DNA from 3 places in the Streptomyces enissocaesilis genome. Region 1 is predicted to be linked to each of the others. Evidence: riboswitches for the same ligand, from Rfam matches in the RefSeq annotation. Region 1 holds a riboswitch; each other region holds the start of a gene.

Evidence for each region. Region 1 has a riboswitch for cyclic di-AMP ahead of ABD374_RS29605 (M23 family metallopeptidase). Riboswitches for the same ligand answer to the same signal wherever they lie in the genome.
Region 2: another riboswitch for cyclic di-AMP. It lies ahead of ABD374_RS18820 (transglycosylase family protein); the one in region 1 lies ahead of ABD374_RS29605 (M23 family metallopeptidase).
Region 3: another riboswitch for cyclic di-AMP. It lies ahead of ABD374_RS28525 (M23 family metallopeptidase); the one in region 1 lies ahead of ABD374_RS29605 (M23 family metallopeptidase).

Annotation. Positions count from the first base shown of each region.
Region 1 is NZ_BAAAUD010000057.1:18,427-28,693, forward strand. Features, by position in the region: gene ABD374_RS29595 (tyrosine-protein phosphatase) at 1-167, opposite strand, end outside; gene ABD374_RS29600 (alpha-galactosidase) at 334-2,430, shown strand; cyclic di-AMP (ydaO/yuaA leader) riboswitch at 2,755-2,929, shown strand; gene ABD374_RS29605 (M23 family metallopeptidase) at 2,932-3,879, shown strand; gene ABD374_RS29610 (SGNH/GDSL hydrolase family protein) at 4,071-4,862, shown strand; gene ABD374_RS29615 (STM4011 family radical SAM protein) at 4,815-5,729, opposite strand; gene ABD374_RS29620 (STM4012 family radical SAM protein) at 5,738-7,066, opposite strand; gene ABD374_RS29625 (STM4013/SEN3800 family hydrolase) at 7,063-7,875, opposite strand; gene ABD374_RS29630 (STM4014 family protein) at 7,877-9,067, opposite strand; gene ABD374_RS29635 (STM4015 family protein) at 9,048-10,019, opposite strand; gene ABD374_RS29640 (STM4015 family protein) at 10,027-10,267, opposite strand, start outside.
Region 2 is NZ_BAAAUD010000039.1:81,778-92,044, forward strand. Features, by position in the region: gene ABD374_RS18795 (NAD(P)/FAD-dependent oxidoreductase) at 1-712, opposite strand, end outside; gene ABD374_RS18800 (Ppx/GppA phosphatase family protein) at 1,183-2,124, opposite strand; gene ABD374_RS18805 (DUF501 domain-containing protein) at 2,121-2,669, opposite strand; gene ABD374_RS18810 (FtsB family cell division protein) at 2,738-3,214, opposite strand; gene eno (phosphopyruvate hydratase) at 3,345-4,631, opposite strand; gene ABD374_RS18820 (transglycosylase family protein) at 4,890-5,612, opposite strand; cyclic di-AMP (ydaO/yuaA leader) riboswitch at 5,616-5,787, opposite strand; gene ABD374_RS18825 (transglycosylase family protein) at 6,055-7,056, opposite strand; gene ABD374_RS18830 (cytochrome P450 family protein) at 7,170-8,441, opposite strand; gene alr (alanine racemase) at 8,912-10,075, shown strand; gene ABD374_RS18840 (nucleoside triphosphate pyrophosphohydrolase) at 10,195-10,267, opposite strand, start outside.
Region 3 is NZ_BAAAUD010000054.1:43,878-54,144, reverse strand. Features, by position in the region: gene ABD374_RS28545 (NsdA family TPR-like regulatory protein) at 336-1,775, shown strand; gene lhgO (L-2-hydroxyglutarate oxidase) at 1,934-3,202, shown strand; gene trmB (tRNA (guanosine(46)-N7)-methyltransferase TrmB) at 3,353-4,147, shown strand; gene ABD374_RS28530 (PrsW family intramembrane metalloprotease) at 4,270-5,766, shown strand; gene ABD374_RS28525 (M23 family metallopeptidase) at 5,926-7,041, opposite strand; cyclic di-AMP (ydaO/yuaA leader) riboswitch at 7,053-7,200, opposite strand; gene ABD374_RS28520 (DUF2332 domain-containing protein) at 7,458-8,480, shown strand; gene ABD374_RS28515 (PP2C family protein-serine/threonine phosphatase) at 8,380-9,615, opposite strand; tRNA gene ABD374_RS28510 (tRNA-Met) at 9,800-9,873, opposite strand; gene ABD374_RS28505 (hypothetical protein) at 9,851-10,000, opposite strand; gene ABD374_RS28500 (DUF5988 family protein) at 10,152-10,267, opposite strand, start outside.

The DNA.
Region 1 (10,267 bases):
GCGGCGGTGGCGTGCGCCAGGTGGCCGCTGCGGAAGAGGACTCCGTGCCGGACCCGCCGCCCGTCCACGGTCGGCAGGCCGCCCACGTCACGGAAGTTGCGCACCGCGGCAAGCGCGGGCTCCGGTTCGGGCTCTGTCGACGGGACCTGCGGCAGCTGCTGTGTCACGGGGGCTCCTGAAGTCTGCCGTCGGCGCTGCTCGCCGACTTCGGCGCGTTTCGACGATACGACATGGGTACCTGGGGCAAGCATCTCGACCGTCGCCGTGCGGGCGTTGCCCCGGGGCGGCGGAACGGCCAAGATGATCGCACCTGTGCCGATCCGAGGGGACTGGATGATCGAGACCGGCGGCAACGGCCGTACCTGGCTGCTCTCCGGAACGGCCGGCAGCTACGCACTGCACCTCACGGACCGGGACGAGCTGGTCCACCTGCACTGGGGGCCACGGATCTCCCTCGCCGACGCCGAGTCCCTCGCCGCCGAGCCCCCGCCGCCCTACTGGCCGTTCGAGTCGCAGCTCGACGGGCGCGAGGAGTACCCCGTCGAGGGCGGGCCCCGCTTCGTACGCCCCGCCCTGTCCGTGCGTACGCCCGAGGTGCGCGGCACCGAGTGGCGCTGCGACGGTTCCACCGCGGCGGGCGGCGAACTGCGGCTGCGCTTCACCGACCCCGTGCACCACCTCGGGCTCACCCTGCACTACCGGATGCGCGAGGACTCCGACGTCGTCGAGCGGTGGGCCACCGTCGCGCACGAGGGGCCGGCCGACGCTCCCGCCCTGGAGCTGCTGCGGGCCGACGCCGCCGCCTGGACACTGCCCCGGCGCGAGCGCTGGCGGCTGAGCCAGCTGCACGGCCGGTGGGCGGCCGAGTCCCGGCTCGTACGTTCCGCTCTCACCCCCGGCGAGAAGATCCTGGGCAGCCGCCGCGGCCACACCGGGCACCAGCACCTGCCGTGGGTCGCGCTCGACGCGGAGGGCGCCACGGAGGAGAGCGGCGAGGTGTACGGCTGCGCGCTCGGCTGGTCCGGGTCGTGGCGCATCGCCGTACAGCAACTGCCCGACGGCACCGTGCAGATCACCGGCGGGGCCGGGCACGACGACTCGGGTCTGCTGCGGCTGGCGCCCGGCGGAACGTACACCACACCCGTCTTCGCGGGGCTGTGGAGCGAGGGCGGGTTCGGCGGCGCGAGCCGGGCCTGGCACGCCTGGCAGCTCGCACACGTCATCCCCGGCGCGGAGCGGGCACGGCCCGTTCTGTACAACTCCTGGGAGGCGACCGGCTTCGACATCTCCGAGGAACAGCAGCGCGTGCTGGCACGGCGGGCCGCCGACCTCGGCGTGGAGCTGTTCGTCGTGGACGACGCCTGGTTCGGCGCCCGGACCGGCGAGCGCGCCGGGCTCGGCGACTGGACGCCCAATCCGGACCGCTTCCCCGGCGGGCTGGGGCCGCTCGCCGACGAAGTGCACGGCCTGGGGATGCGGTTCGGGATCTGGGTCGAGCCGGAGATGGTGAACGCGGACAGCGATCTGTACCGGGCGCATCCGGACTGGGTGCAGCACCATCCCGGCCGCACCCGCACGGAGTTCCGCCACCAGCTCGTCCTCAACCTGGCGCGCGGCGACGTCCAGGCGTACCTCTGGGACCAGCTCCACGGGCTGCTGTCGAGCGCGCCCGTCGACTATGTGAAGTGGGACTTCAACCGTTGCTTCACCGACGCGGGCTGGCCGGGCGAACCGTACCCCCAGAAGCTGTGGACCGAGCACGTGCACGCCCTGTACGCGCTCCTCGACCGGCTGCGGGCCGCGCATCCGGACGTCGCCTTCGAGTCGTGCTCGGGCGGCGGCGGGCGGATCGACCTCGGGATCCTGTCCCGTACCGACCAGGTGTGGACGTCCGACAACACCGATCCGCTGGACCGGCTCGCCATCCAGCACGGCTTCAGCCAGCTGCATCCGGCGCGGGCGATGGCCGCCTGGGTCACCGACAGCCCCAATACGCAGCTCAACGGGCGGGTCAGCTCGCTGCGCTTCCGCTTCGTGAGCGCGATGGCGGGGGTGCTCGGCATCGGCGGCGACCTGGCCGGGTGGAGCGAGGACGAGATCGCCGAGGCGCGCGAGTGGGTGGACCTGTACAAGGAGATCCGGCCGGTCGTGCAGCACGGCGAGCTGTACCGGCTGCGGGCGCCCGAGGGCGGGCTCAGCGCGGTCCAGTACGTGCGCGGGGACGACACCGTCGTCCTCGCCTGGCTCCAGGCCCAGCACTACGGCGAGCAGCAGCCGCCGCTGCGCCTGCGCGGGCTCGACCCGGGCGCGGCGTACGCCTGCCTCGACACCTCGGCCGTGCACCGGGGTTCCGTACTGCTCCACCGGGGACTGCGCACCGCGCTGCGCGGTGATCTCGACGCCGCGGTCTTCCGGCTGAGGAGGGTCTGACCCCTCGCGGTCCGCAGCGAGGAAGATAAGCGGCACTTGGTGCGAAACGGGCTATTGTGGTGCAACTCCGCTTGGGGGAGCGGTAAATGGTGGGACTGCTGGTGAGCAGGATCATATTCGTGACAGTGCGTGGCGGAGTGCCGGGTGCGCATGCCAGTTCGCGGGCGGTGCGCAAAGATCCGTAATCCACGGAGGGTGACGGGAATTCCGTGGTGAATTCCCGTCAGGCAACGGCCGTGCGAATGGACTGGCTTGTACGGGGGAGCCCCGTCGGCTTACGGTCACCGCAATCCGGGTGGACCGCCGAATCCTGCCACCTCCCGGAATCCGCACTCACTCACTCACGCGTTGGCAGGAGCGGGGGACCCAGGTAAGTACGCCGGTGATCCGGACGCCCCATGCGTCCGGACCGGCTTGGGGTGAAGTCGCGCAGCAGCGCGGCCGGGCATCTCCAGCCCGAACCCGACAGCTCACCTCGTAGGCGCCGGAGAGGAATGTTCCATGCCCGCAAAGGGTAAGCACCGCCGCCCGAGGTCCAGCTCGATCACTCGCGGAATCGTCGCCGCGGGAGCGGGCGGAGCCGTACTCGCGCTTCCCCTGATCACCGCCACCGGTGCGAACGCCGCGGAGAAGGCCGCAGTGCCGGCCGCCGCGGCCGCCTCCGCGGTGACCGAGAAGGCGACGCCGCAGAAGAAGGCCGACGCCAAGGTCTACTCCGTGGTCTCCGGCGACTACCTGTCGAAGATCGCCGAAGAGCAGAACGTGCGCGGTGGCTGGCAGGAGCTGTACGAGGACAACCGCGAGGTCGTCGGCGGCAACCCCTCGCTGATCCTGCCGGGCATGAAGCTGACGATCGGCGCCAAGGCGTCGGCGCCCGCGCAGCAGGCCCCGGCGAAGCAGGCGAAGCCGGCGGCCGAGGCGCCCGCCGCGCCCAAGGCCGCCCCCCGGGCCGAGGCCGAGGCCGCCGCCCCCAAGGCTGCTCCCAAGGCCGAGGCCGCGGAGTCCACTTCCGTGAACTCCGCCTCCGCCGCGCAGAGCACCGGCTCCGGCTTCACCGCCCCGGTCTCCGCGGGCGTCACCACCCCGTACCGCGCCGCCGGCGGCAGCTGGTCCAGCGGTTACCACACGGGCGTCGACTTCGCCGCGGCCAGCGGTACCCCGGTCAAGGCCGTCGGTGCCGGCACCGTCGTCTCCGCGGGCTGGAGCGGCTCGTACGGCAACGAGGTCGTCATCAAGCACGACGACGGCCGGTACTCGCAGTACGCCCACCTTTCCTCGCTGTCCGTCTCCTCCGGCCAGAGCGTCGGCGGCGGCACGCAGATAGGCCTCTCCGGTTCCACGGGCAACTCGACCGGCCCGCACCTGCACTTCGAGATCCGCACCGGCCCGAGCTACGGCTCGGACGTCGACCCGCTGGCCTACCTGCGCGGCCACGGCGTCACCGTCTGACCCGTCCAGGGCCGGCCCGAAAACACACGTACGCCCCCTTCCGCTGCCCACACCGGGCGGCAGAAGGGGGCGTACGTGTGTTTTCGGGCTATTCCGGGTTGGACAAAACTTGACCGGTGTCATATATCACCCTCCGTCAACCCCTCCCTACGGTGGCGTAGGTCACTTGTTCCAGTGAAGGATGTGCCGACGTGGCAGACGATTCGAGATCATTCAGGGCAGGCACCATCGGGTCGTACGCGGCGCTCGGCGACAGCTTCACCGAAGGCGTCGGAGATCCCGGACCCGACGGTGCGTTCATCGGCTGGGCCGACCGGCTCGCCGTACTCCTCCACGACCGCGTACCCGAGCACACGTTCCGCTACGCCAACCTCGCCGTACGCGGCCGTCTCCTCGACCAGGTCGTGGCGGAGCAGGTCCCGCGCGCGAAGGCGCTCGCACCAGACCTGGTGAGCTTCTGCGCCGGCGGCAACGACATCCTCCGGCCCGGCAGCGACCCCGACGACGTCGCCGAGCGCTTCGAGCGGGCCGTCGCGGACCTCACCGGCGCCGTCGGCACCGTCATGGTGACCACCGGCTTCGACACGCGCACCATGCCCGTGCTGCGCCATCTGCGCGGCAAGATCGCGACGTACACGGCCCACGTGCGGGCGGTGGCCGACCGGTACGACTGCCCGGTGCTCGACCTGTGGTCGCTCAAGTCCATCCAGGACCGGCGCGCCTGGGACGTCGACCGGCTGCACCTCTCGCCCGAGGGACACACCCGGGTCGCGCTGCGCGCCGCGCAGGTGCTCGGACTCGACGTCCCGGCCGACCCGGACCAGGTGTGGCCGCCGCTGGCGCCGCGCGGCTCGCTGGAGGCGCGCAGGGACAACATCCAGTGGGCGCGGGAGCACCTGGTGCCGTGGATCGGGCGCCGGCTGCGCGGGGAGTCCTCAGGTGACCACGTCGAGGCGAAGCGGCCCGATCTGCTGCCCCTGTGAGAGGGAGGCGGGTGCGCGGGGGACGCGTTCCAGGACGCCGCCCGCGAACACGTCGTACAGCGGCAGCGTCTCCAGGTGGACGTAGCCGATGTGGCAGTCGCAGACGGCGAGGGGGCAGGCGCGCGGACGCAGTGCCCGCCGGTACGAGCCGTCGTAGAGGTTGCCGAGCTCGGCGCGCACGAAGTGGCAGCGGCGCACCGTGCCCTCCCCGTCCACCGAGATCACCGATTCGCCGGTCCGGCAGGGGAGACCGGCGGAGCGGTGCGGATGGCGGCTGTACGGGAAGAGGGGGTCCAGGGCCGTCCAGCGTCCGGCCTCCTCGTCCGTGTAGGTGCGGCCCTCGGCCGCGTTGACCCAGAGGTAGACCTCGGAGGGGAGCGCGGCGCGCAGCCTGCGCGCCTCTTCGAGGTGTTCGGGGAAGCCGACCACGCCGACGCTGAAACGTACGCCGCGGGCGCTCAGTTCGCGGCACTTGGCGAGGAAACGGCCGTACGGTGTCTGCCCCGGGTGGTACGTGCACCACAGCGCGAGCGTGCCGAGGTCGGCGCCGTCTTCGCCCCCGGTGAGCCAGTCGGTGCGGCAGCTGAGGTTGGTCTGGATGGCGACGCGCCGGATGTGCGGCATGCGGGACAGCTCGGTGAGGGCGCGGCGGTACCAGGAGCGGACCAGGCCCTCGCCCCACGGCGTGAAGAGCACCGAGAGGCGGTCGCCGTCCGTCTGGGCGGCGGCCCACCCGGTGAAGCGCTCCAGCGCGGCGCGGTCGGCGCGCAACTGCTCACGGCTGTCGCGTCGCTTGGCGAACGGGCAGTACGGACAGTCGTAGTCGCAGGAGGCGAGGGGGCCGCGGTAGAGGATCGTGAGGTCCATGGCGGGGCTCACTTCAGTGCGTACGCGGCCATGGCGGCCCGTACGGCGGGGGAGAACAGCTCGGGACCCAGCGCGTCGGAGTGGGCGAGGCCCTCGGGGGACAGGCGCAGCAGGCCCTCGGGCGCGCTGTCGTCCAGCCAGCCGCGGTGCGCGAAGCGATCGAGCTCGACGGGGAAGTCGGCGGCCGGGTCCGTACCGAACCGTGCGCGGTAGCCGGCCAGTGCCATGCCCTCGGCCTGGAGGAGCGACTGGAGGAGGTGGCGGCGGCGGGCCTCGTCGGCGTCGACGTGCCGGCCCACCTCCGCGCGGGAGAAGTCCTCCGTGGCGGTGTAGTCGTCGATGATCTGGCGGATCTCGCGCATGTCGACGGCGTAGTCGAAGGAGTAGTGGAGCGCCGAGGTGTACGAACGGGCTCCGCAGCCGAGGCCGATCATGCCGTCGGTCTGGCAGGCGTAGTCGTCGGCCGCCTGCTTCGGGGCGTCCGCCCGGCGGAACATGCGCATCGAGACCTGCTCGTAGCCGTGGGCGAGGAGGTGGTCCCGGCCCTGGCGGTAGAGGCGCAGGCGCTGGGCGTCCCAGGCGGCGTCGGCCTCGGCGCCGAGGCGGCCGAGGCCGGTGAGCGGTCGTACGTACAGGGGGTAGAGGTAGAGCTCCTCGGGCCGCCAGGCGAGCGCCGCGTCGAGCGAGAAGCGCCAGGTGTCGGTGTTCTGGCCCTCGATGCCGTAGATCAGGTCGATGTTGAGCACCGGGATGCGGGCGTCGCGGACGGCGGCGAGGGCCGTCTCGACGTCCGCGCGGCGCTGGGGGCGCACGGCCGCGCGGGCCTCGGACTCGACGAAACTCTGGACGCCGAGGCTGAGGCGGGTCGTGCCGCGGTCGGCGAGCACGGCGAGACGGCCGGGGGTCGCGGTGGCCGGAGACGCCTCGACGGACAGGGGCACGGAGCTCAGGTCCGCGCCCATCCGCTTCTCCGCTATGTCGCAGAGCCGTTCGAGCTCGCCGGGGTCGAGGAAGGTGGGGGTGCCGCCGCCGAACGCGGCGGCGGCGAAACGGGGTTCGCCGTGGCCCAGGGCGTCGCGGACGGCGGTCGCCTGCCGGTCGAGCGCGTCGAGGTAGCGGCCGGTCAGTTCGCCGGGGGCGCCGATCCGGGTGAAGAGGTTGCAGAAGCCGCAGCGGACCTCGCAGAACGGTATGTGGAGGTAGAGGGAGAGGGCGTTCTTGGGCTCGTCCGCCCAGAGGCCGCGGAGGGAGGGACGGTTCTCCAGCTGGCGGTACGCCGTCTTGTGCGGGTAGGCGTAGACGTAACTCTGGTAGGGGCGGGGCGTCGTGGTGCTCATCGGGTGGCCCCTTGGTCGAGGGTGAAGTGGGCGTAGGGGACGGTCCAGACGGCCTCGTGGCCGAGGCGGTGGCCGGTGTAGCCGTCGTCGCCGTACGCCGTGCCGTGGTCGGAACAGACGATGGCGAAGCAGGGGCGGCGATTGCTCGCGGCGGCGAACAGGCGGCCGATGTGCCGGTCGACGTACTCCAGAGCCGCCGCGTGGGTGGCGCGCGAGTCGCCGGCCTCGCGGGTGGCGCCGGGCAGGTGGAACCAGTTCGGCTGGTGCAGCGCGGAGACGTTGACGAACAGGAACAGCCGCTGGTCCGCCGGGAGCCCGGCGACGACCTGCTCGGCCCGGGCGACCTGTTCCTCGAAGGACGTGGGCGAGGCCACGCCGAACTCCGGCTCCCAGTGGCTCTCCTGGAACATCCCCGGCAGCACCGAGCCGAGTGGGCCCTGCCGGTTGAAGAAGCCGACACCGCCGATGCACACGGTGCGGTAGCCGGCGCCCGCGAGGCCGGAGACGAGGTCGGGGGTGTCGAAGACGAAGGTGCGCTCCGCGGTGGTCTCGCTGCCCGCGAAGCGCGCGGCGAACAGCCGGGGGTGGGGCCCCGGCGTGGCGGGCGTGGGCAGGAAGCCCGCGAAGATCGCCTGGTGCGAGGCGTAGGTGAAGCTGCCGGGCGCGTGCCGCTTCTCCCACGCGCCGCCGGGCAGGCGGGCGGCCAGGTGCGGTATGCGGCCGGCGGCGGCGAGCTCGGCGGCGACGTCGTGGCGGAGGGTGTCGAGGGTGACGAGCAGCAGGTCGTGGCTGCCGACGATCTCGTTCATGTCAGGTGATCGCATGGTGGTTCCTTGTCGGGCGCCGCACGAGGGGAGGTACGGCGCGTTGCACGGCGCTCTGGGGAGCGCGTTGTACGGCGGCGACCTGCGCCGCGTAGGTGTCCAGGCCCTCGGCGCCGCTGCCGGGCAGCCCGGTGAGGCGCGGCAGCAGATCGCCGAACGCGTTGACCTCGCCGACGGCGAAGCGGCGCCAGCCGACGGCGGGCAGCAGATCGACACCGACACAGAGGGTGCGCGGGAAGCAGGCCGCTGCCCGCTCGCACACCTCCACGGCCTCCTCCCAGCCGCCACCGGCCGCGGCCATGGCGGCGCGGGCCTCGTCGAGGTCCCCGCGCGCACCGCCGAGATGGAGGTTGGTCATGGGGGAGCGGCTGGTCCGTACGACGGCGTGCGTGGCCCTGCCGCCGACCACGACGACCCGCAGGTCGGCGGCCCGGCCCCGCTGGGCGGCCTTGGGCAGCCAGCGTTCGATGTGGAGGCCGTCCGGTGCGAGCGCGTCCACGATCGCCGCGATCTCGCCTTCGTCCGTACAGCGGCGTACCCGCAGGGAGTTGAAGAGCCGTCCCCGCGGATCGCGCTCCACGGAGGTGGTGGCCCGTACCCGGCCGGGGCCCGCCGTTTCGACGGCCAGCACGCCGGAGGCCGACGAGCCGTGCGCGAGCTTGACGAAGGCACGCGGCATCCGGTGCGCGCGCAGCAGTTCACGTACGTCCGGCCAGCCGCCCACCTCCGGGGCCGTGGCCCCGGAGGTGGGCGAAGGCGGCACGGGTACGCCCGCGTCGTGCAGCACGGCATGGCACAGCCGCTTGTCGAACAGCACCGCCAGCTCGTCGGGGTCGTCGAGCAGGGTGCGGCCCGCCGCCGCCCGGCCCACTTCCCGTACGGCCTCGGTGAACCGCTCGTACCAGCGCGCCGATCCCTCCACCCGGGTGCCGTCGCCGACGCCCCGCAGCAGCCGCTCGACCTCGGGGTCCTCGCCGGGCGAGTCGATCCGTACGGTCTCGCCCGGCCGGAACGAGGCCCGGCCGCCGAGCACGTCGAGCCAGGGGACGACGCGCGCGGCGGGGAGCCCGGCGGCGGCCACGGCCTCCTGGAAGAGCGCGACGCGGCGGTTGGCGGGGTTGCCGACGACCGCGAAGCGCGGCCCCGGGTGCTTGGCGTCACTCGTCGACGGCGACATAGCGGGGTTCGTCTTCCTCGGGATCCCAGTAGTCGGGCCCGTCGAGGTCCAGCCGCACGCCGTGCGGTTCGAGTGCCTTGCGCAGGCGCTGCTGGAGGGGCTCGGTGATGTAGTGGTGGTGCAGGTCCAGCTCGCTCAGGTGCGTGAGCGGCTGGCCGTCGAGCAGGGCCTGCGCGCCGGTGTCGCCGAGGGTGCCCATCGACAGGGCCAGTGAGTCCAGTCGGGCGACGACGGGCGCGGCGGCCACCGCTGCCGCGATCTCGTCCTGGATCTCGCTGTTCTGCACCCCCAGGTGGCGCAGGCGCGGAAGGGCGCCGCCGGACAGCAGGGGCGCGAGGTCGGCCACCGTCGCGTCGCCGCCGTGATGCGTGACCCCCAGCCACAGCTCCAGGCGCTCCAGGGCGGGCAGGCGGGAGGCGCCGACGGCCCGGACGACGGAGCCGGGCAGGCCGCCGGATTCGAAACGCAGCACCCTCAGGGCGTCGTGGCGGACCGGCCGCAGAGCCAGCATGTCCGTGTCGGAGAGCGACTCGCCGCAGCCGCGCACCGTCAGTTCCTCGAGCCGCGGGAATGCCTCAAGACACGGAGTGACGTCGGTCAGTTCCAGCCAGGACACCTCGCACTCTTCGCTGATGACGTCGGCGAGGAAGAGGCCGCGGAGCGCCGGGAAGCGGTCCGCGGCCGCGAGGACCAGGTCCAGGGCGGGGCGCAGGGGCTCGTACTCGTCCTGCCACCACGGGCCGATCACCAGCGCACGGACCCGCGCGCAGTCCACGGAGCCGAGGAAGCGGCGCCACAGCTCGGTGAACGTGTTCTCCTCGTCCCACAGGCAGTCCAGGCGCCAGGCCACGGAGTCCGCGGGCGGAAGGGGCGGCGCGTGCGGGTCGCCTGGCTCGGGCAGGGTGAGGACGGGAAGCCCGTGGAAAATCCCGGGGTGCTCGATGTCGGTCATGGCCGGATCACTCCGCCACGGCGGTGTAGCGGCCTTCGGCGCCGCGGTTGTCCCACGGCTCCAGACGGTCCGACAGGTCGACACCCACGCCGTGGGGCTCCAGGGCGTCGGCCACCCGCTGCCCCATTTCCTCGGAGAGGAAGTGGTGATGCAGATCGAGGTGTTCGAGGTGGGTGAGCGGCTGGCCTTCGAGCAGCGCGGCGGCGCCCTCGTCGCCGAGGGTTCCGTTCGACAGGTCGAGGGTGTCC
Region 2 (10,267 bases), on a different contig from region 1:
GGTAGACCTCGATGCCGCGGCCCTCGAGGTGCTCCTTGCCCCACTTGCCGAGCTCGGGCCCGACCTCGGGGAGGATCTTGTCGGCCACGTCGACCAGCAGGAAGCGCATGTCCTCGCGCTTGACGTTGGTGTAGTACTTGGCCGCGTCGCGGGCCATGTCCTCCACCTCGCCGATGGTCTCGGCGCCGGCGAAGCCGCCACCCACGAAGACGAAGGTCAGCGCCTTGCGGCGGACGTCCTCGTCGGTCGTGGAGTCGGCCTTGTCCAGCTGTTCCAGGACGTGGTTGCGGAGGCCGATGGCCTCCTCCACGCCCTTCATGCCGATGCCCTGCTCGGCCAGGCCGGGGATCGGGAAGGTGCGGGAAACCGCGCCGAGGGCGACGACCAGGTAGTCGAAGGGCAGCTCGTAGGCCTCGCCGACGAGCGGCGCGACCGTGGCGACCTTGCGGTCCTGATCGATGGTGGTGACCCGACCGGTGAGCACCTCGGCCTTGGGCAGGACGCGTCGCAGGGGTACGACGACGTGCCTCGGCGAGATGCTGCCGGCGGCGGCTTCGGGGAGGAAGGGCTGGTACGTCATGTACGAGCGCGGGTCGACGACCGTGACGGTCGCTTCCGCGTAACGCATCTTCTTGAGGATGCGTCGAGCTGCGTACAGGCCTACGTACCCACCGCCTACTACGAGGATCCTGGGACGCTCCGTGGTGCTCATGCCATCGAGTATCCACCCCTCCGAGGGGGGTGGCTCGTGAGCCCCTTCACAAGCATCCGGGGCACCTCTGCTACACTCCGCCGCCCACGTGACACAGGTCATGGTGCGACAGGGGAACCACGGCCTGTGACGGGACGTTGAAAACCCCTCGTGAGCTTGTGGTTCGCGCCTTTTCGGGGGCTGTACCACCGGTCCGTTTCACCTCGGCGCAACGCGCCCGGAACCGTCCGAAATGCGAGTGGCGCACCCGAGTTGGGCGGCGGACGGGGCCCCGGACCCCCGATCGGGGGCCGCCTGCCCCCAATTCCTTGTGAAGAACTTCACGAAGTTCGTCGGCGGGGGGCCTCCGCGATGTCCGCGGCGGGCCCGGGAAGGCGCCGGGGAGAGGCCGGGGAGGCCCCGAGGGGGCCTGCGGGGCTCCTCCCGGAGCGCCTCTCCGGGAGGGGTCGTCGACCAGGCCAGGGCCCGGCTCAGGCGATGGACCAGCCGATCCCGTCGAGGATGTCGTGCTCGCTGACCACGACCTCCCGGGCCCCGGTCCGCTCCATGATCTCCAGCAGTACGAGCGCGCCGGCCGCGATGACGTCCACCCGGCCCGGGTGCATGACGGGGATCGCGGCCCGCTCCTCGTGCGTCGAGGAGAGCAGCCGGCCGGTGATCTCCGCGACCCGCTCGTACGGGATGCGGGAGTGGTGGATCGCTGCCGAGTCGTACGTCTCGAGGCCCAGCGCGATCCCGGCCACGGTCGTCACCGAACCCGCGAGCCCGACGAGGGTGTGCGCCTCGCGCAGCGGCACCGTCTCCTCGGCGAGGTCGAGCGCGGCGCGGATGTCGGCGCGGATCGCGGCGGTCTGCCCGGGGGTGGGCGGGTCGGTGACGGCGCCGTCCCGTACCAGGTGGCGCTCGGTCATCCGTACGCAGCCGATGTCGACGGAGCGGGCCGCCCGCACCCGGTCGTCGCCGGTGACGAACTCCGTGGAGCCGCCGCCGATGTCCACGACGAGGTAGGGGCCGGCCAGGTCCTCGCGGCCGGTCAGCTCCTTGGTCGCGCCGGTGAAGGAGAACTCGGCCTCCTGGTCACCGGTGATCACCTCGGGCTCCACGCCCAGGATGTCGTGGACGCCGCGCACGAAGTCCTCGCGGTTCCCGGCGTCGCGGGAGGCCGAGGTGGCGACGAACCTGACCTTCTCGGCACCGTGCGCCGCGATGGCCTCGGCGTATTCGCGGCAGGCGGCGAAGGTGCGCTCCAGCGCCTCGGGGGCCAGGCGCCCGGTGCGGTCGACGTCCTGGCCGAGCCGCACGATCCGCATCCGGCGGTCGACGTCGGTCAGCTCGCCCGTGGCGGGGTCGGCGTCGGCGACGAGCAGGCGGATGGAGTTCGTACCGCAGTCGATGGCGGCCACCCGGGTCACTTGGCGTCCTCCTGGCCGGTGTCGCCCTCGGCGCACGGCGTCACACACGGGCCCTTGGCCCACCACTCGGGCAGCAGCGCGAGCGCCTCGTCGCCGAACGGGTTCACCCCGGGGCCGGCCGCCAGCGCGTGGCCGACCAGGACGTGCAGGCACTTCACGCGGTCCGGCATGCCGCCGGCGCTCGGGAAGCCCTGGAGCACCTCGATCGCGTCGCGGCGCCGGATGTAGTCCTCGTGGGCGGCGCGGTAGGCGGCGGCCAGCTCGGGGTCCTCGGCGAGGCGGTCCTGCATCTCCTTCATCAGGCCGGAGCCCTCCAGAGTGCCGATCGCCCCGGCCGCGCGCGGGCAGGTCAGGTAGTACAGCGTCGGGAACGGCGTGCCGTCCTCCAGACGCGGGGCCGTCTCGACCACGTCCGGCTGTCCGCACGGGCAGCGGTGCGCGATGGCGCGCAGTCCGCGCGGGGGGCGGCCCAGCTGCAGCTTGAACGCGGCGATGTCCGCCTCGGTGGGCTCGGTGCGCGGGGTGGTCGGGGGTGCGGCGTCCATGCGTGCGTTCGTGCCTTCGTGTGTGTCGTGACTGCTGATGACTGGCTTGCTGCGCTGCTGACCGACGGTCACCCGGCCGGGCGGTCGGCCTGGTCGACACCGTCCCAGAGGTTGGTGTACCAGGGGCGGCCGGTGCCCGCCCGGTCGTCGCGGCGCTTGTCGCGGGCGCCGGGGTCGACGACGGTGAAGCCCGTCTCCCCCGGCCGTACGAGGTGGAGGTGCTCGCGGGCGAGGCGCTCGATGTACGCGTCGTCCTTGAGCCGGGCCTTCTCGTCGCGGAGCTCCTCGACGCGCCGGCCCGCCTCCCGCATCTTGCGCTGCTGGTCGGCGATCTCGCCGCGCTGCGACACGTACTGACGCATCGGATAGGCGAGGGCCACGATCAGCGAGCACAGGACCAGGACGAGGAGCGCGGCCCGGCCGGTGAGCCGGGAGCGGCGGGCCTGACGGCGGGTCTGCGAGCGGTAGACGCGGGCGGCGGTCTGCTCGCCGAGCACCCGCAGCCTGGTCGCGGTGGAGAACCGGTCCCGGTCCTTCCCGGCCATGTCTCCCGCCTCCCCTGCCGTTACGCACGTACGTCCCCGGACACGGTACGGGACCGCGGCCGGGGACGTACGTACGACTGGCTGTGCTGTTACGCCGCGGCTGTTACGGCGTGGCCGGTGCGCCTCGCGGTCACGCCTTGAAGCGCGGGAAGGCGGAGCGGCCGGCGTACACCGCCGCGTCGTCGAGGATCTCCTCGATGCGCAGCAGCTGGTTGTACTTGGCGACGCGCTCGGAGCGGGCCGGGGCGCCGGTCTTGATCTGGCCGCAGTTGGTGGCGACGGCGAGGTCGGCGATGGTGACGTCCTCGGTCTCGCCGGAGCGGTGCGACATCATGCACTTGAAGCCGTTGCGCTGCGCGAGCTCGACGGCGTCCAGGGTCTCGGTCAGCGAACCGATCTGGTTGACCTTCACGAGCAGCGAGTTGGCGGCGCCTTCCTCGATGCCGCGCGCCAGGCGCTCCGGGTTGGTGACGAAGAGGTCGTCGCCGACGATCTGGACCTTGGTGCCCAGCTTGTCGGTGAGGACCTTCCAGCCGGCCCAGTCGTCCTCGAAGAGCGGGTCCTCGATGGAGACGAGCGGGTACGCCGCCACGAGCTCCTCGTAGTACTCCGTCATCTCGGCGGCCGAGCGGGACTTGCCCTCGAACTCGTAACTGCCGTCCTTGTAGAACTCGGAGGCGGCGACGTCGAGCGCGAGCGCGATCTGCTCACCGGGGACGTAACCGGCCTGCTTGATCGCCTCCAGGATGAGGTCGAGCGCGGCGCGGTTGGAGTCCAGGTTCGGGGCGAAGCCGCCCTCGTCGCCGAGGCCGGTGGAGAGGCCCTTGGACTTCAGGACGGACTTGAGGGTGTGGTAGACCTCCGTGCCCCAGCGCAGGGCCTCGGAGAACGACTCGGCGCCGATCGGCGCGATCATGAACTCCTGGATGTCGACGTTGGAGTCGGCGTGCGACCCACCGTTGAGGATGTTCATCATCGGAACGGGCAGCAGGTGCGCGTTCGGGCCGCCGAGGTAGCGGAAGAGGGGGAGGTCGGACGCCTCGGAGGCGGCGTGCGCGACGGCGAGGGAGACGCCGAGGATGGCGTTGGCGCCGAGGGAGCCCTTGTTCTCGGTGGCGTCCAGGTCGAACATGGCCTGGTCGATCAGGCGCTGCTCGGTGGCGTCGTAGCCGACGAGCTCCGGGCCGATCTGCTCGATGACGGCGAGGACGGCCTTCTCGACACCCTTGCCCTGGTAGCGGTTCGGGTCACCGTCGCGAAGCTCAATGGCCTCGAACGCTCCGGTGGAGGCACCGGACGGAACAGCAGCACGACCGGTGCTGCCGTCGTCGAGGCCGACCTCGACCTCGACCGTGGGATTGCCTCGGGAGTCCAGGATTTCCCGGGCTACGACGACGTCGATGGACGGCACGAGCATCTCCTTCTGGGATGTGACGCTAGGGATGCAGGGTCACTTTGGCCTTGCGACAAGAGCCTAACCGGCTCGGGGGCATCGATCGGCCGTTCGCCCGCCCGCTGGGACAAGAAGAGGCACGAATCCCCGCAATAGCGGACGTAACTCTTGGATGTGCGGGAGGGCGTTCCGGACTACTGATCGGTAAGGGGAAAGGGGAAACCCCGGCCCGGCGCGCACGGGGGAAGCGCGCCGGACCGGGGTGTTCCGGGGGGAAGCGGGTCAGCCGAGGTGCAGCTGCTGGCCCACGTAGATGACATCGGCGTCGTCGACGATGTCCTTGTTCAGCTCGTAGAGCTTCGCCCAGCCGCCCTTGACCTTCTTCGCCTCGGCGATCTTGCCGAGCGTGTCGCCGGACTTGACCTCGTACTCGCCGTCACCCTTCTCGATGGTCTTCGGGGCGGCGGGCTTCGCGGTCTCGGCCTTCGGCGCGGAGCGGACCTCGCTGCGCGAGGCGGGCTGCTCGGCGGCGCGCGGGGCGGCCTGCTCCTGCGTCTGCTGCGGCTGGGGCGCGGCCTTCTGCTGCTGCGGCTGCGAGGAGCCGGAGGTGTCGACACCCGGGTCGACGCCGTCGTTGGTCAGGCCGCCGGCACCGGCGCAGGCCCAGGCGCCCGGGCCCTGCATGTCGAGGAGCTTCTCGGCGGTGGCTATCTGCTGGGCCTTGGACGCCTTGTCGGCGGTGGGGGCGTACTGCGTGCCGCCGGCGGCGGCCCAGCTGGACGCGGAGAACTGCAGGCCACCGTAGTAACCGTTGCCCGTGTTGATGGACCAGTTGCCGCCGGACTCGCACTGGGCGACAGCGTCCCAGGTCTCGACGGAGGCGGCGGAGGCCGACGTCGCGCCCATCAGCGGGACGGCGACAGCGGCGCCGGTGATGCCGGCGAACGCGGCGATGCGGGTGACCTTGGACGGACGACGGTGCTTGGCCTTGCCGGAAAACAGCATGCGACATCTCCTCACCGACGCCTACGAGGTGAGCTGTCGGGTTCGGGCCAATGAGTGCCCGGCCGCGCGACCTGCGTCGCGCGCCTTAACCCCAAGCCGGTTCCGTCCGTCTTCCGACGTCCGGTGCCCGGCGCCTACCTGGGTCCCCCGCTCCTGCCTACGGCGCTTTACGCGTCGGTTCCCCCCGGCCGCCGGCAGGATTCGGCGTGACGGTCGACGGGGCCCGCGGTGGCGAGCGGTTCGACCGTAAACACATGAGCCCGCGATGTTCAAAGAGGAGCATCACGGAAATATCGCCCATTCGCGCCCCCGCCCGATCTCCATCCGCGCAGGTCAGGGGCGAATCTGACGGTCCGTTCGGGCCGACCGTGTGAAGTGAGGCAAAGAGACCCATGTCTCACTGCCCCCAATGGGGACATACCGGCCCGAACTGCCCCTGATTTCAGTCCAGATCGAGGCTTTGGCCAGGGACGATGAGGTCCGGATCGGACCCGACGGCCTTCTCGTTCGCGGCGTAGAGCGCCGGCCAGCCGCCGCGCACGTCGTGCGCGTCGGCGATGGCCCAGAGGTTGTCGCCGGTGCGGACGGTGTAACCCTGGTCCGCGTCCTCGCCCTTGCCCTCGCCGGCGTCCGCCTCCCGCTCCCGCCCCTGGGCGCCGGACGTGCCGACCGCGTCGCGTGTCGGCCCGTCACCTCGCGAGGCATGGCGGCCCGATTCGCGATCTATGACCGAATCGCCGGATAGGGCGCCCGCGTCCTCCCGGGCCTTCACGCCGCGGTGCTTGCCCTGGGGAGCGTCCTTCCCGGAGGCGGCCCCAGCGGCCTCACGGGCGGGCGCGCCGGACGTCTCGGCGGCGTCGTCGGTCTCGGCCTCCGCGGAGTCGGCGGCGCCGGCCGGCGGGGTCGCCGCCGGCCCGGCGGACTTCCCGGCGCCGGCCGCCTTCTTGCCCGAGGACGCCTTCGGGGCCGTAGTGCTCTCCGGCGCCTCGGCCGACGCGTCGGCCTTCGAGCCGGCCTTCGGCGCGGCTTCCGGCTCAGCGGTCGCACCGCCGCCCGGCGCGGCGTCCTCACCCTCCGTCAGGCCCGAGATGAGCGCGCAGCTCGGCCACGCCTGCGGCCCCTGTCCCGCCAGTACCTTCTCGGCCACCTGGATCTGCTGGGAGCGGCTGGCGAGGTCGGCGCGCGGCGCGTACGCCGTACCGCCGAAGCGCTGCCAGAGTTCCGGCGAGAACTGGAGTCCGCCGTAGTAGCCGTTGCCGAGGTCGGCGCTCCACATGCCGCCGCTCTCACAGTCGGCCACCCGGTCCCAGGTCGTGGCTTCGGCAGCGTTCGCGCCGGTCGCGCCGAGCAGCGGGATGGCGATGGCCGATCCGGCGACTCCTGCCGCGACGACGAGAGCTGGAGCCTGACGGGGGCGGCGGTGTCTACCGTTCCCGGAGCGCATGCGGTGGCCTTTCGAGTGACGGCTGAGGTTGACGGTGAACGTAGCCGCACTCGAACGTCTGTCACAAGTCGATACAGCGGAGATCACATGAAGGTCTCGCTCGTGACGCGCCGTCACTTCCGTTCTGCCCCGAACTGCACGGGCAAGGTGCGCAATCCGCGCATGATGAGGCCGCCGCGCCACCGCAGATCGTCGGGTTCTGCCGCAAGCCGCAGATCGGGGAGGCGTCGCAGCAGCGTCGCGATCGCCGTCTGCCCCTCCAGCCGGGCCAGCGGCGCACCGAGGCAGTAGTGGATGCCGTGCCCGTACCCGAGGTGCTGGTTGTCGCGGCGTGAGAGGTCGAGCGTGTCCGGGTCGTCGAAGCGTGCGGGGTCCCGGTCGGCCGCGGCGAGGACGACGAGCACGGGGTCGCCCGCCCCGATGTCCCGGCCGCCCAGGGTCAGCGCCTCGGTGGCGTACCGCCAGGTCGCCAGCTCCACCGGGCCGTCGTACCGCAGGAGCTCCTCGACACCCGTGGCGAGCAGCTCCGTGTCCCCCTCGCCGAGTGCGCGCTGGAGGCGCTCGCGCTGCTCCGGGTTGCGCAGGAGCGCGTACACGCCGTTGCCGATGAGGTTGACCGTCGTCTCGAAGCCCGCGAAGAGCAGGATGAAGGCCATCGCGGCGGCCTCGTTCTCGGTGAGGTGCTCGCCGTGGTCGCTGGCGCGGATGAGGCCCGAGATGAGGTCGTCGCCCGGCTCCTCCCGCTTGCGGTGGATGAGCTCGGCGAGGTAGTCGCGCATCTTCTTCACCGACCGGGCGACGCCGCCGCGCGGCCCGCCGCCGTGGCGGATCATCATGCCGGCCCAGTCGCGGAAGTCGTCCTGGTCCTCGCGCGGTACGCCGAGCAGGTCGCAGATCGCGTAGATGGGGAGCGGGAACGCGAAGTCGTGGATGAGGTCGGCCTCCCCCTTCTCCAGGAAGGCGTCGATCAGCCGGTCCGTCAGCTCCTGTACGCGCGGAGCGAACTCGGCCACCGTCCGGGGGGTGAACGCCTTCGACACCAGGCGGCGCAGCCGCGTGTGGTCCGGCGGGTCGATGTTCAGCAGGTGCGTCATCAGGTCGGCCTTGCGCTCGCCCGGAATGCCGGTCCTGCCCTTGGCGTGCGCGGAGCCGCTGTGGTGGGCCGGGTCCTTGGAGAGCCGCTGGTCCGCGAGGGCCTGGCGCGCGTCGGCGTACCGCGTCACCAGCCATGCCTCGACCCCGCTGGGCAGCGTCGTCCGGTGGACGGGCGAGTGCTCGCGCAGCCAGGCGTAGGCCGGGTAGGGATCGGTGGCGAACTCCCAGGTGAAGAGTTCGGGCGCGGGGCCCTCGGACGCGGGTTCGGGGGTGTTCTGGTGGTGCGGCACGCCGTCGACCGTATCCCTTCGTCCTCAGCCACCGGAGCGCCGAGCGGGTCCGGCCCCTGTCCGTCCCGTGCGCCGGCGGCCCACCTGGGCGCGGAAGGGGAGCAGGATGCTGTCCGGGTCCGTTCCGAGGCGCGGCGGGGGCGAGGGGCACATCACCCGCAAGGGCCGTCGCACCGTCTGCCGACGGCCCGGGAACCGCCGGCCGGACCCGTACAACCAGCCTGTGCCGTCAGCCAGTTCTCCGGCGCGGCCAGTTCTTTTACTCTGCTGCGGCAGCCTCTACACTGCCGTCGGCTCCATGGGCCGCGCCGGCGTGGAGCCCGGTGACGCGAAGAAGCCGTGGAGCGTGCCGAAGAAGAACGACAAGGTATACGTGTGGGGGCGGCGGCCCGGTACCTGAGCGCGCCCCAGGGATCGTGGGGGGCGGTGCCCCAGGACTGTCGGCGGCCCCTGAGGGGACTGGGGACGCGATGAGTGAGACAGCTGCTGCGCCGACCGCTGCCGTGCGCGCACGCGCCGAGATCGATCTGGACGCCCTGCGCGCCAATGTGCGGGTCCTGGGCGCCCGGGCCCGGGGCGCCGCCGTGATGGCCGTCGTCAAGTCCGACGGGTACGGCCACGGCGCGGTGCCGTGCGCCCGTGAGGCCCTCGCCGCGGGCGCGAGCTGGCTCGGCACGACCACGGCCGAGGAGGCTCTCGAACTGCGCGCGGCCGGGCTCTCCGGCCGCATCCTGTGCTGGCTGTGGGTGCCGGGCGGGCCCTGGCGGCAGGCGATCGAGGCCGACATCGACGTCTCGCTGGGCGGCATGTGGGCCCTGCGGGAGGTCGTCGAGGCCGCCCGGGCGGCGGGACGCCCCGCGCGCGTGCACCTCAAGGCCGACACCGGGCTCGGCCGCGTCGGCTGCCTGCCCGGCGAGGACTGGGCCGCACTCGTCGCGGCGGCGCTGCGCGCGGAGGCCGAGGGGCTGGTCCGGATCGCCGGGCTGTTCTCGCACTTCGCGTGCGCCGACGTGCCGGGGCACCCGTCCATCGCCGCCCAGCTCGCCCTCTTCCGGGAGATGACGGCGTACGCCGAGGAGCAGGGCGTACGGCCCGAGGTGCGGCACATCGCCAACTCGGCGGCCACCCTCACCCTGCCCGAGACCCACTTCGACATGGTCCGCGCGGGCATCGCCATGTACGGCGTCTCGGCCAGCCCGGACCTGGGCGCCCCGGAGGACTTCGGGCTGCGCCCGGTGATGTCGTTCAGCGCCGCGCTGGCCCTCGTCAAGCGCGTCCCCGGCGGCCACGGGGTCAGCTACGGCCATCACTACGTCACCCCCGGCGAGACCACCCTCGGCCTGATGCCGGTCGGCTACGCGGACGGCGTCCCGCGGCACGCCTCGGGCAGCAGCCCGGTGCTGGTCGACGGCAAGTTGCGGACGATCGCCGGGCGGGTCGCCATGGACATGTTCGTGGTGGACCTGGGCGGCGACGAGCCCCCGGTGGGCAGCGAGGCCGTGCTGTTCGGGCCCGGCGACCGGGGGGAGTCCACCGCCCAGGACTGGGCACAGGCCAGCTCCACGATCGCGTACGAGATCGTCACGCGCGTCGGTACGCGCGTTCCCCGCGTCTATCTGAACGCGTCCGTATGAGCGGGGCCGTGTGAGCGCCATCAGGTGAACGGGCAGGAAGCCGGGCGCCCCGTCAGGACGCCGGGCGCCCCGTTCCGCGGCGGCACCCGCCCAGGCGGACTGCGGTACCCGGAAACGGCCTAGTCGGTGTGGCCCTCCGCCGACCGGATCGCGTCGCGGTAGGTGCGGGCCGCGGCGCGCAGCGCGGCTTCG
Region 3 (10,267 bases), on a different contig from region 1:
GAAGGCGGCGGTGTCCCCCAGCCCGCTGGATCCAGTGCAGCGGGCCGACCCACGCGACTCCCATGGAAGCGGCTCCGGCACGGGCCCGACGAGAGCGCACGGGCGGGCGCACGGCCACACGCACGGAGCACGGGGCGGGGCACGGGCATTCGTGTAACTACACGAATCTCGCCATACGGAACACCGCCCCTTAACGGTCGGGATGCGGCGAACTACGCTGGGTTTACTGATGTCCTGCGCGGGCCGCATATTCCGGCTGGGCTGGCCGCGCGCTCGTGCGGGCAGTAAGGCCGGGAATGTCCCGGCGGACGGCCGTCTGTGTCGAGGGGTGGCGCATGTCCAGGGAGCAACGCGGGCCGAACGAAAAGCTCGGCACGGTTCTCGCCCTCGCGGGAATCAGCAACGCCGGCCTGGCGAGGCGGGTCAATGATCTCGGGTCGCAACGCGGCCTGACACTTCGTTACGACAAGACGTCGGTGGCCAGGTGGGTGTCCAAGGGCATGGTGCCGCAGGGCGCCGCGCCCCACCTGATCGCCGCCGCCATCGGCGCCAAGCTCGGCCGTCCCGTGCCGCTGCACGAGATCGGCCTGGCGGACGCCGATCCGGCGCCGGAGGTCGGCCTGGCCTTTCCGCGCGACGTGTCGGCGGCGGTGCGGTCGGCGACCGAGCTGTACCGGCTGGATCTGGCGGGCAGGCGGGCGGGCAGCGGCGGCATCTGGCAGTCGCTGGCCGGTTCGTTCGCGGTGAGCGCGTACGCCACACCCGCGTCCCGGTGGCTGATAACACCCGCCGACTCGTCGGTCGCGCGGGACTCCACGGCGACGCCCTCCGGCGAGCCGGCGGCCGACGCGACGCCGCTGCGGGTGGGGCACGCGGACGTGGCCAAGCTGCGGGAGGCGGCGGAGGACGCACGGCGCTGGGACTCCAAGTACGGCGGCGGGGACTGGCGTTCGTCGATGGTCCCGGAGTGCTTACGGGTGGACGCGGCGCCGTTGCTCCTCGGCTCGTACAGCGACGACGTCGGTCGCTCGCTCTTCGGCGCCACGTCCGAACTGACCAGGCTGGCCGGGTGGATGGCCTTCGACACCGGACAGCAGGAGGCCGCCCAGCGGTACTACATCCAGGCGCTGAGGCTCGCCCGCGCGGCGGCCGACGTGCCGCTGGGCGGGTACGTCCTGGCGTCGATGTCGCTCCAGGCGACCTACCGGAGCTTCGCCGACGAGGGCGTGGACCTCGCGCAGGCCGCCCTGGAGCGGAACCGGGGCCTGGCGACCGCCCGCACCATGAGCTTCTTCCGGCTCGTGGAGGCGCGGGCGCACGCGAAGGCGGGCGACGCGCAGGCGGCGGGGGCCGCGCTGAAGGCGGCGGAGGGGTGGCTGGAGCGGGCGCGGGAGGGCGATCCGGACCCGTCCTGGCTGGGCTTCTACTCGTACGACAGGTTCGCGGCCGACGCGGCGGAGTGCTACCGCGACCTGAAGGCGCCCCGGCAGGTGCGGCGGTTCACGGAGCAGGCGCTGTCGCGGCCGACGGAGGAGTTCGTACGCTCGCACGGCCTGCGCCTGGTGGTGTCGGCCGTCGCCGAACTGGAGTCGGGGAACCTGGACGCGGCGTGCGCGGCGGGCACGCGGGCGGTGGAGGTCGCGGGGCGGATCTCGTCGGCGCGGACGACCGAGTACGTACGGGACCTGCTGCACCGGTTGGAACCGTACGGCGACGAGCCGCGGGTCGCGGAGCTGCGGGAGCGGGCACGGCCGTTGCTGGTGGCACCGGCGTAGGGCGCGGGCAGGGGCAACCGCAGGGGGAGGGGACGGTCCTGGCGGTGGCCCTGGCGGTGGTTTGAAGGCGTTGTCAGTGGGTCAGTGCATCATCGGGAGTCCGGGACGCTCTCCGGGAGGACACGGACCCCGACACGGCCGTGGTGGGAGGTGAAGCGATGCCGTACGACCGCTCTGGCCGTTACGACTGCGACGTGCTGGTGATCGGTGCGGGAATCGTCGGTCTCTCGGCGGCGTACGCCGTCACGCGCGCCGCGCCGGGCACGCGCGTGGCGGTGCTGGAGAAGGAGCAGGGCCCCGCCCTGCACCAGACCGGACGCAACAGCGGCGTCATCCACAGCGGCATCTACTACCGGCCGGGCTCGCTCAAGGCCCGGTACGCGGTGCGGGGCGCGGCCGAGATGGTCAAGTTCTGCGCGGAGTACGGCATCGCGCACGAGGTCACCGGCAAGCTGATCGTTGCGACGGAGCGGACGGAGCTGCCGCGGCTGCACGCCCTGGCGCAGCGCGGCCGGGAGAACGGCATCCCGGTGCGGGAGCTCGGTCCCGCCCAGATAGCGGAGTACGAGCCGAGGATACGGGGCCTGGCCGCGATCCAGGTGGCCACGACCGGCGTGTGCGACTACGGGGCGGTCGCGGCGCAGCTCGCGGAGAGCCTGAGCACGTCGGGCGCGGAGGTCCGGTACGGCGCGGAGGTGACCTTCGTCGACCGGCGCCCCTGGGGTGTCGCCGTGCGTACGGCGGACGGGGCGGTGGTGCGGGCGCGGGTCCTGGTGAACTGCGCGGGGCTGCACTGCGACCGGGTGGCGCGGCTGGCGGGTGACGACCCGGGTGTACGGATCGTCCCCTTCCGGGGTGAGTACTACGAGCTGACCCGGCCGGAGCTGGTGCGCGGCCTGGTCTATCCGGTGCCGGACCCGGCGTTCCCCTTCCTCGGGGTGCACCTGACGCGGGGCATCGACGGCGGCGTGCACGTCGGCCCGAACGCGGTGCCGGCGCTGGCCCGGGAGGGGTACGCCTGGTCGGTGATACGGCCGCGCGAGCTGGCCGGGACACTCGGCTGGCCGGGCTCCTGGCGGACAGCGCGGCGCCACTGGCGGTACGGCGCGGGCGAACTGCACCGCTCGGTGTCGAAGCGCGCCTTCACGGAGGCGGTGCGGCGACTGCTGCCGGAGGTCACGGAGGCGGATCTGCGGGCGGCGCCGGCGGGGGTACGGGCGCAGGCGGTGCTGCGGGACGGAACGCTGGTCGACGACTTCCTGATCCGGGAGACACCGCGCGTGATCCATGTTCTGAACGCCCCGTCCCCGGCGGCGACCGCCTCGCTCCCGATCGGCAGACGGGTGGCGCGGCGGGCGCTGGGGGCACTGGAGACGCAGGGGGCTCTGGGGGCGCAGGGGGCGCAGGGGGCGCAAGGAGTGAGGTAGGCCAACGCCATCCGGGGCCTGCGGCGCCTCGGGCCCGCCGTGCCCTCCGGGACCTCCCGTCCCCCGGGACCTCCCGCCCTCCAGGGCCTGCGGCCCTCCGGGGCCTGCGGCGCTTTCCCCCTCCCCGTCGCGCCGTAGAATCGGGGCATTGTGTCTGAGTCCTCCAGCGTCCGTCCCGACGCCGCCCACCACGTCTCCCCCTTCCACCGAGCGAAGGGCGAGCCCCGTTTCCCCGGCGGTCCCGCGCCCGACCCCGCCGGGTCGCACCACGAGCGGCGGATCCGCAGCTTCCAGCCGCGGCGCAGCCGGGTGACCACGGGGCAGGCCGAGGCACTGGAGCGGCTCTGGCCCCAGTGGGGCCTGGACATCGACGGGCAGCGCGTCCTCGACCTCGACGAGCTCTTCGGCGGCCGCGGAATGCCGGTGGTGCTGGAGATCGGGTTCGGGATGGGCGAGGCCACCGCGCAGATGGCCGCCGAAGACCCCGGCACCGGGATCCTCGCCGTCGACGTGCACACACCCGGGCAGGGCAACCTGCTCGGTCTCGCCGAGCGCGCCGGTCTCACCAACGTCCGGGTCGCCAACGGCGACGCGATCATCCTGCTCCGCGAGATGCTGCCGCCCGCCTCCCTCGCCGGGCTGCGCGTCTACTTCCCCGACCCGTGGCCGAAGAAGCGCCACCACAAGCGGCGCCTCATCCAGCCCGAATTCCTCTCCCTCGCCGCGCCCGGCCTCGCGCCCGGCGCGATCCTGCACTGCGCGACCGACTGGGAGCCGTACGCCGAGCAGATGCTGGAAGTGCTCACCGCGCACCCCGACTTCGAGAACACCGTGCCGGACGGCGGTTACGCGCCCAGGCCCGGATTCAGGCCGCTCACCCGCTTCGAGGGACAGGGGCTCGACAAGGGCCATGCCGTGCACGACCTGCTGTTCCGCCGCAAGTAACAGCCACACGTACCACCCGTGGGCAGGGCCGGGGAGCAGAACCCGCAGGCAGGGTCGGCAGGCAGAGCCCCTGGGCATCACCGGCTGTCACGGCTGTCAGTGCTTCTCGTTAGGGTCGTCGGGTGTACGAGTCGCCTCCGCACCCCCGGCACCACCCGGCGGTCCCGGACTGTGAGCAGCAGCCGCAGTTCACCGCCGTACCGCCGCCTGCGCACTGGCGCTACAAGCCGCGCCGCGCCTGGTGGCGCACCAGGGCGGTGCGCGCGGGCGCGGTGATCACGCTGCTCGTGCTCTGCGCCCTGGTGATCCTGGCGATCGTCCGCGACCAGACCGGCACCCAGGGCTTCCTGGTCGGCCTGGGGCTGGCGGTGCTGCCGGTGCCGCTGCTGGCCGCCGCGTTCCGCTGGCTGGACCGGGTGGAGCCCGAGCCCTGGCGGAACCTCGCCTTCGCCTTCGCCTGGGGCGCGTTCGCCGCGGCCCTCGTCGCGATCATCGCGAACAGTTTCGCGACCCGCTGGATAGCCACGGCCACCGCCGATCCGGCGGGGGCCGAATCCCTCGGCGCGACGGTGATAGCCCCGGTCGTCGAGGAGAGCGCGAAGGCGGCGGCGATACTGCTGATCTTCCTGTTCCGCAGACGGGACTTCACCGGGATCGTCGACGGAGTGGTCGTCGCCGGCTTCACGGCGACCGGCTTCGCCTTCACCGAGAACATCCTCTACCTCGGCACCGCCTTCGGCGAGGACCAGGCGGCGGGCGCCTCCGGCCTCGCCTCGGTGACCGCGGCGACCTTCTTCGTACGCATCGTGATGTCGCCGTTCGCGCACCCGCTGTTCACGGTGCTGACGGGCATCGGCTTCGGGCTCGCCGCGCTCGCGCCGCAGCGACGCCCGGGCCGGTGGCGGCGGATCGCACTGCCGCTGCTCGGCCTGGTGCTCGCGATGGGCGTGCACGCCCTGTGGAACGGCTCCGCGGTCTTCGGGACGTACGGCTTCTACGCGGTGTACGCCGCCTTCATGGTCCCCGCCTTCGCGCTGCTGACCTGGCTGGTGATCTGGACGCGCCAGCGCGAGCTGCGCACGATCGCCGCCGAGCTGCCCGCCTACGCCGCCGCCGGCTGGCTGGGACCGGCCGAGCCGTTCGCGCTCGCCTCGATGCGGGCCCGTTCGCTGGCACGGGACGCGGCGGCGCGTGCGTACGGGAGCGGTACGTACGGCAACGGAAGCGGTCCGTACGGGAGCGGCCCGTACGGGATCAGTGCAGCATCCGGCGGGCGGGCCGCGTCCCGGGCCGCCGCCCGGGCCGTCGCCGAGTACGAGGTCTTCGCGACGTCCCTTGCCTTCCTGCGCCACCGCGCCCACCGCGGCGCGGTGGGCGCGGACTTCACGGCACGCGAGCAGGAGCTGCTGCACCACCTGTGGCAGCGCAGGGACGTGGCCGGACCGGCGCTGGAGTACGCGGCGCGGGCGACGAGCCGGGTATGGGCCCCGCCACCGCCCCCGTGGCAGCCCCGGCCGCACCCACAGCCGTCACCGGCGCCGTGGTACGGGCCGCCGCCCCAGCGTCCCGCCCCGCACCGGGACCACGCCGTCCACAACCCGTACCGGCAGCAGCGGTAACAAAACCGGCAGCCCTGGCGACGGGGGGTGTGTGCCAGGACTGCCGGGGACTGGGGGAGAACCGCGGGAAACACCGTCGGGCCACCGGGCCGTCGGACCGCCGGGTCGTCAGGCCGTCAGGCCGTCCGAGCCGTGTCAGGCCAGCCGGGCCACCGGCCGTCAGACCGTGAGGCCCTTGTCCCGCAGCCACGCGGCCGGGTCGATGGCGGAGCCGCCGGGCGTGCGCACTTCGAGGTGCAGGTGGTCTCCCGTCACATTGCCGGTGGCGCCCACGCGGCCGATGACGTCGCCCGCCCCGACCTCTCCGGAGGTGACGGTCATCGAGGAGAGGTGGCAGTACCAGATCTCCGTGCCGTCCGGGAGCTCCAGGACGATGCGGTAGCCGTACGCACCCGACCAGCCCGCCGACGTGATGGTGCCGCCGTGCACGGCCTTGAGCGGCGTGCCCTTCGGGGCGGCGAAATCCAGGCCGGTGTGCTGGCCGGAGGACCACATCGAACCGGACTGGCCGTAGGTGGAGGTGAGCGTGTACGACGAGAGCGGCAGCGAGTAGCTGGCGGCCAGCTTGGCGAGCCGCTCCTGCTCGGCCTTGCGCGCGGCCTCTTCCTCCGCCTGCCGCTTCTCCTCCTCGGCCTTCCGCTTCTCCTCCTCGGCCTTGGCCTCCGCCGCGCTCTGCTGCTCGGCCGCCTCGGCCGCGGCCTGCTCGGCGGCCTTCGCCTCGGCGGCCACCTTCGCCTCGGCGTCGGCGGCGTCCTGCTGCTGCTCGGCCTGCTGGAGGATGCGGGCGCGCAGCGCCTCGCCCGCGTCGGTGGTGCCCTGCTGCGCGTCGGCGGTGGTGATGCCCGCGGTGGTGAGCGGGGCGGCGGCCAGAATCGTTTCGCCCGCTGTGCCCGTACCCGCCTGAACGCCTGAGCCCGAGTCGTCGGACACCAGGGAGCCGATACCGGGAAGGGACTTGGCGTCGGGCAGCGAGTCCGCTATCGCGTCGGGAAGGGAGATCGAGACGGCCGGCTTGTCCTGCGCGGTGGCTATGCCGCCCGCGCCGACCGCGGCGATGACGCCGACGCCGAGAACGGTGGAGCTGCGGCCGATCCCGCCGCGCTGCTTGGCGACGCGATGACGGCCGCGTACGGGCCGGATGGACTTCTCGGTGGGATTCCACTCTCCCCAGGTTCCCTCGGCGCCACCGGGAATCCCGGCGGCGTTCGGAACGTTCGGTACCTCGTACCCGTAAGAGGGCAGGGGTGCTTCGGGGGCAGGCCTGTTGGACGCCACGGAGGCGTGCTCCTTTCCTTCCTTCTCGCCTACCGGGTTAGCTGACGGGTTCGGAGCAGGAAGGTCTCCTACGGGCCTCCTCGTAGGTACGAAGGAGTCCGATTCACCCCAAGGAACGTGGTTCCCCGGTTCCCTTGCGGAATTCGGCGCGTGCGCACGGTGTCGTCTCTTGTGACGACTGGGACGACCGTGCCGCGTTATCGAACGTTAATAGACACCGGGTCCGCTTTCCAAGCCGTTCCAGTTGATCGTTAACGATATTGGCGCGGACCAATCGCTACACAAGTGGTCACAGTGGGGCGAGTTGCTGTTCCCCCGATCCACACTCCGAAACCTCTCCGTAGTGACGGTTCGTCAATTGTTATGCGCAGGGGCGTCTTGCGACTACACGGTGTCGCGGGGTTGGCTTCACCACCATGGTTGTCAACAGCACGCGCTCCGTGACCGACCGCTACCGCGAGTTCTCCGAGCAGCAGGCCCGCGGCGTCTCCCCCGCCTACGCCGAACTCACCGCCCGCATCAGCGAGGACGAGGAGCTCTGCGCCCTCATCGCCGCCCTGCCGCCCGGCAACAAGCAGCAGCCCAACCTCCTCCTCGCCGCCGTCCGCTTCCTCGGCGGCCCCCACGAGCGGTGGACTCCCTTCCGCGCCTGGACCCTGGCCCACTGGGACGCCGTACGCGCCGTCGTGCTGACCCGCTTCACCCAGACCAACGAGCCCGCCCGCTGCGCCACCCTGCTGCCCCTCCTCGCCGCGCTCCCGCAGCCCCTCGCCCTCATCGAGGTCGGCGCCTCCGCCGGCCTGTGCCTCCACCCCGACCGCTACGCCTACCGCTACGACGGCGGCGCCGTCCTGGGCTCCTCCCCCGCCACCTTCGACTGCCGTACGGAGGGCCCCGCGCCTCTGCCCACCGCGCTGCCCGACATCGCCTGGCGCGCCGGCATCGACCTCAACCCCCTCGACCCCACCGACGAGGACGACGTCCGCTGGCTCCAGTCGCTGATCTGGCCGGGCCGTGCGGAGCGCCCGCGTCAGCAGCTCGCCGCCATCGAGGCCGTACGTACGGCGCCCCGCCCCCGCCTCGTCCGCGGCGACCTCGTCGACGAACTCCCGGCGCTGGCCGCCGACGCCCCGGCGGACGCCACCCTGGTCGTCTTCCACACCGCCGTACTGACCTACCTGCCGCTCGCCCGCCGCGAGGAGTTCGCCGCGCTCGTCCGCGCGCTGCCGGGCCACTGGATCTCCAACGAGCACCACACCGTGCTGCCCTGGCTCGACGCCCCCGCCCCCGACGACGAGCACCTGCTCACCCTCGCCCTCGACGAGCGCGCGGTCGCCTTCACGGCTCCGCACGGCCAGAGTCTGCACTGGTTCGGTGCGGCGAGTGCGACGGGCGAGACGGGTGCGACAGGTGCGGCGAGTGCGACGCCACCCGCCTGACCAGGCTCACGGTCCGACGGCGGTCCGGCTGCCCCTCGGCGGGCCGCGCGACCGCCAGCAGGGCCATGTCGTCCGTGGCGGCCCCGTGCGTGTGCAGCCGTACGTCGTCGGTGATCGCGTCCAGCAGCTCCTCGGGTCCCGGGAAGATCCGCCCGCGCAGCCGCGCGGGCGGATCGTAGAAGACACCGGCGGCGTTCCTGGCCTCGGAGAGGCCGTCCGTGAAGAGCAGCAGCGTGGCCCCCGGCGGGAACGCGCACTCCTGGGCCCGGTCGGGCCAGGACCCCAGCTCCCCCATCCCCAGCGGCAGCGCGGCCTCGTCCGGCACGATCTCGGCGAGATCCCCGTCGGCGTACAGCACGAGCGGTTCCGGATGGCCGCGGTTGACCAGCCGTACGACGCCCTGACCGCGCGGGATCTCGGCGAGCACCGCGGTCGTGAACCCCTCGAAGGCGTCGAGCCCGTCCCGCCGCGCGCCCTCCCGTATGAGCGCCCGCTCCAGCCGCTGCGCGACGCCTTCGAGCGACCTCTCCTGCTCGGCGGCCTCACGGAACGCCCCGATGACGACGGCCACCGCCTCCACCGCGCCGAGTCCCTTCCCGCGTACGTCGCCGACCACCAGCCGCACCCCGGCCGGTGTGTCCTGTACGGCGAAGAGGTCCCCGCCGATGAACGCGTCCGCCTGCGCGGCCTCGTACCGCGCCGCGACGTGCAGACCGGCGATCCGGTCGGGCGGCGTGGGGATCACGGCGCGCTGGGCCGCCTCGGCGATGGTGCGGGCGGAGGCGAGCTGCTCCCCGCTGCGGCGCACGACGCGGTTGATGACCAGCGCGAGGACGGCGACGGTGACCATGGTGACCAGCTCGGTCGCCGCCTCGATCTCGGCCGAGGTGCCGTTGTGGAGATGCAGCCCCACGACGGCGCCGGTCGCGGCGGCGCCGGTCAGGAGCGTGTTGAGGAGGGAGAAGAACGGCGCGGCGATCAGCGGGGCGGCGGCGAAGAGCGGCGCCGCGGTGAAGTGCGGCGGCGTGACGACGTCGAAGACGAGCCCGCCGGCGATCAGCAGCGCCGGCAGTGCCCGGAGGAAGTGCCGGGCCGCGCTCACGGCACCGACGCCCGCTCCGTCTTGCTTCCCCACCTGTGGTCTCCCGCTCGCTCCGCATCCGCGTGCGGACGGTACCGCGCCCAGCCCAGGCTGGCCGTAGCCGCGCCGCACGGCCATCCGGGGACGGCCGACCGGGGGACGGCGACGCCCGACGCGAGCCGGAAACGACGAAGGTCCGGATCTCTTCCGAGATCCGGACCTTCGTCTTCTTCTTCAGTAGCGGGGACAGGATTTGAACCTGCGACCTCTGGGTTATGAGCCCAGCGAGCTACCGAGCTGCTCCACCCCGCGTCGTTGAACTCAACTCTACGCCATTCGGGGACCGGCTCCGACCACTTGCGCCCGCGGCCGCCGTCCCCGGCACCCGGCCCCCGCGGGTCACCTCGCGCCCGGCGGCGACAGCGCTCTCGCACCGCACCCCGGCCCCCACCGCGCCGGGCCCGTCGGGGCCGGTCCGCCGACGGTCCCGCCGGGCGGCCCCGAGGACCAGCCAGGCCCCGAACCGTCACGGTGTCACCGCAACGACCACGCCCAACCCCCTTCCGGGCGATGGCCGTTGCCCGGCGGCGCTACTCGGCGACCTCCGTCCGCTCCCACCACTCGTAGACGGTCAGCCGTCCTTCGTCGCTGTCCTGGTGCCTCGTCGTGACCTTGAAGTGTTCGTACCCGCCGCGGTGCGGGATCT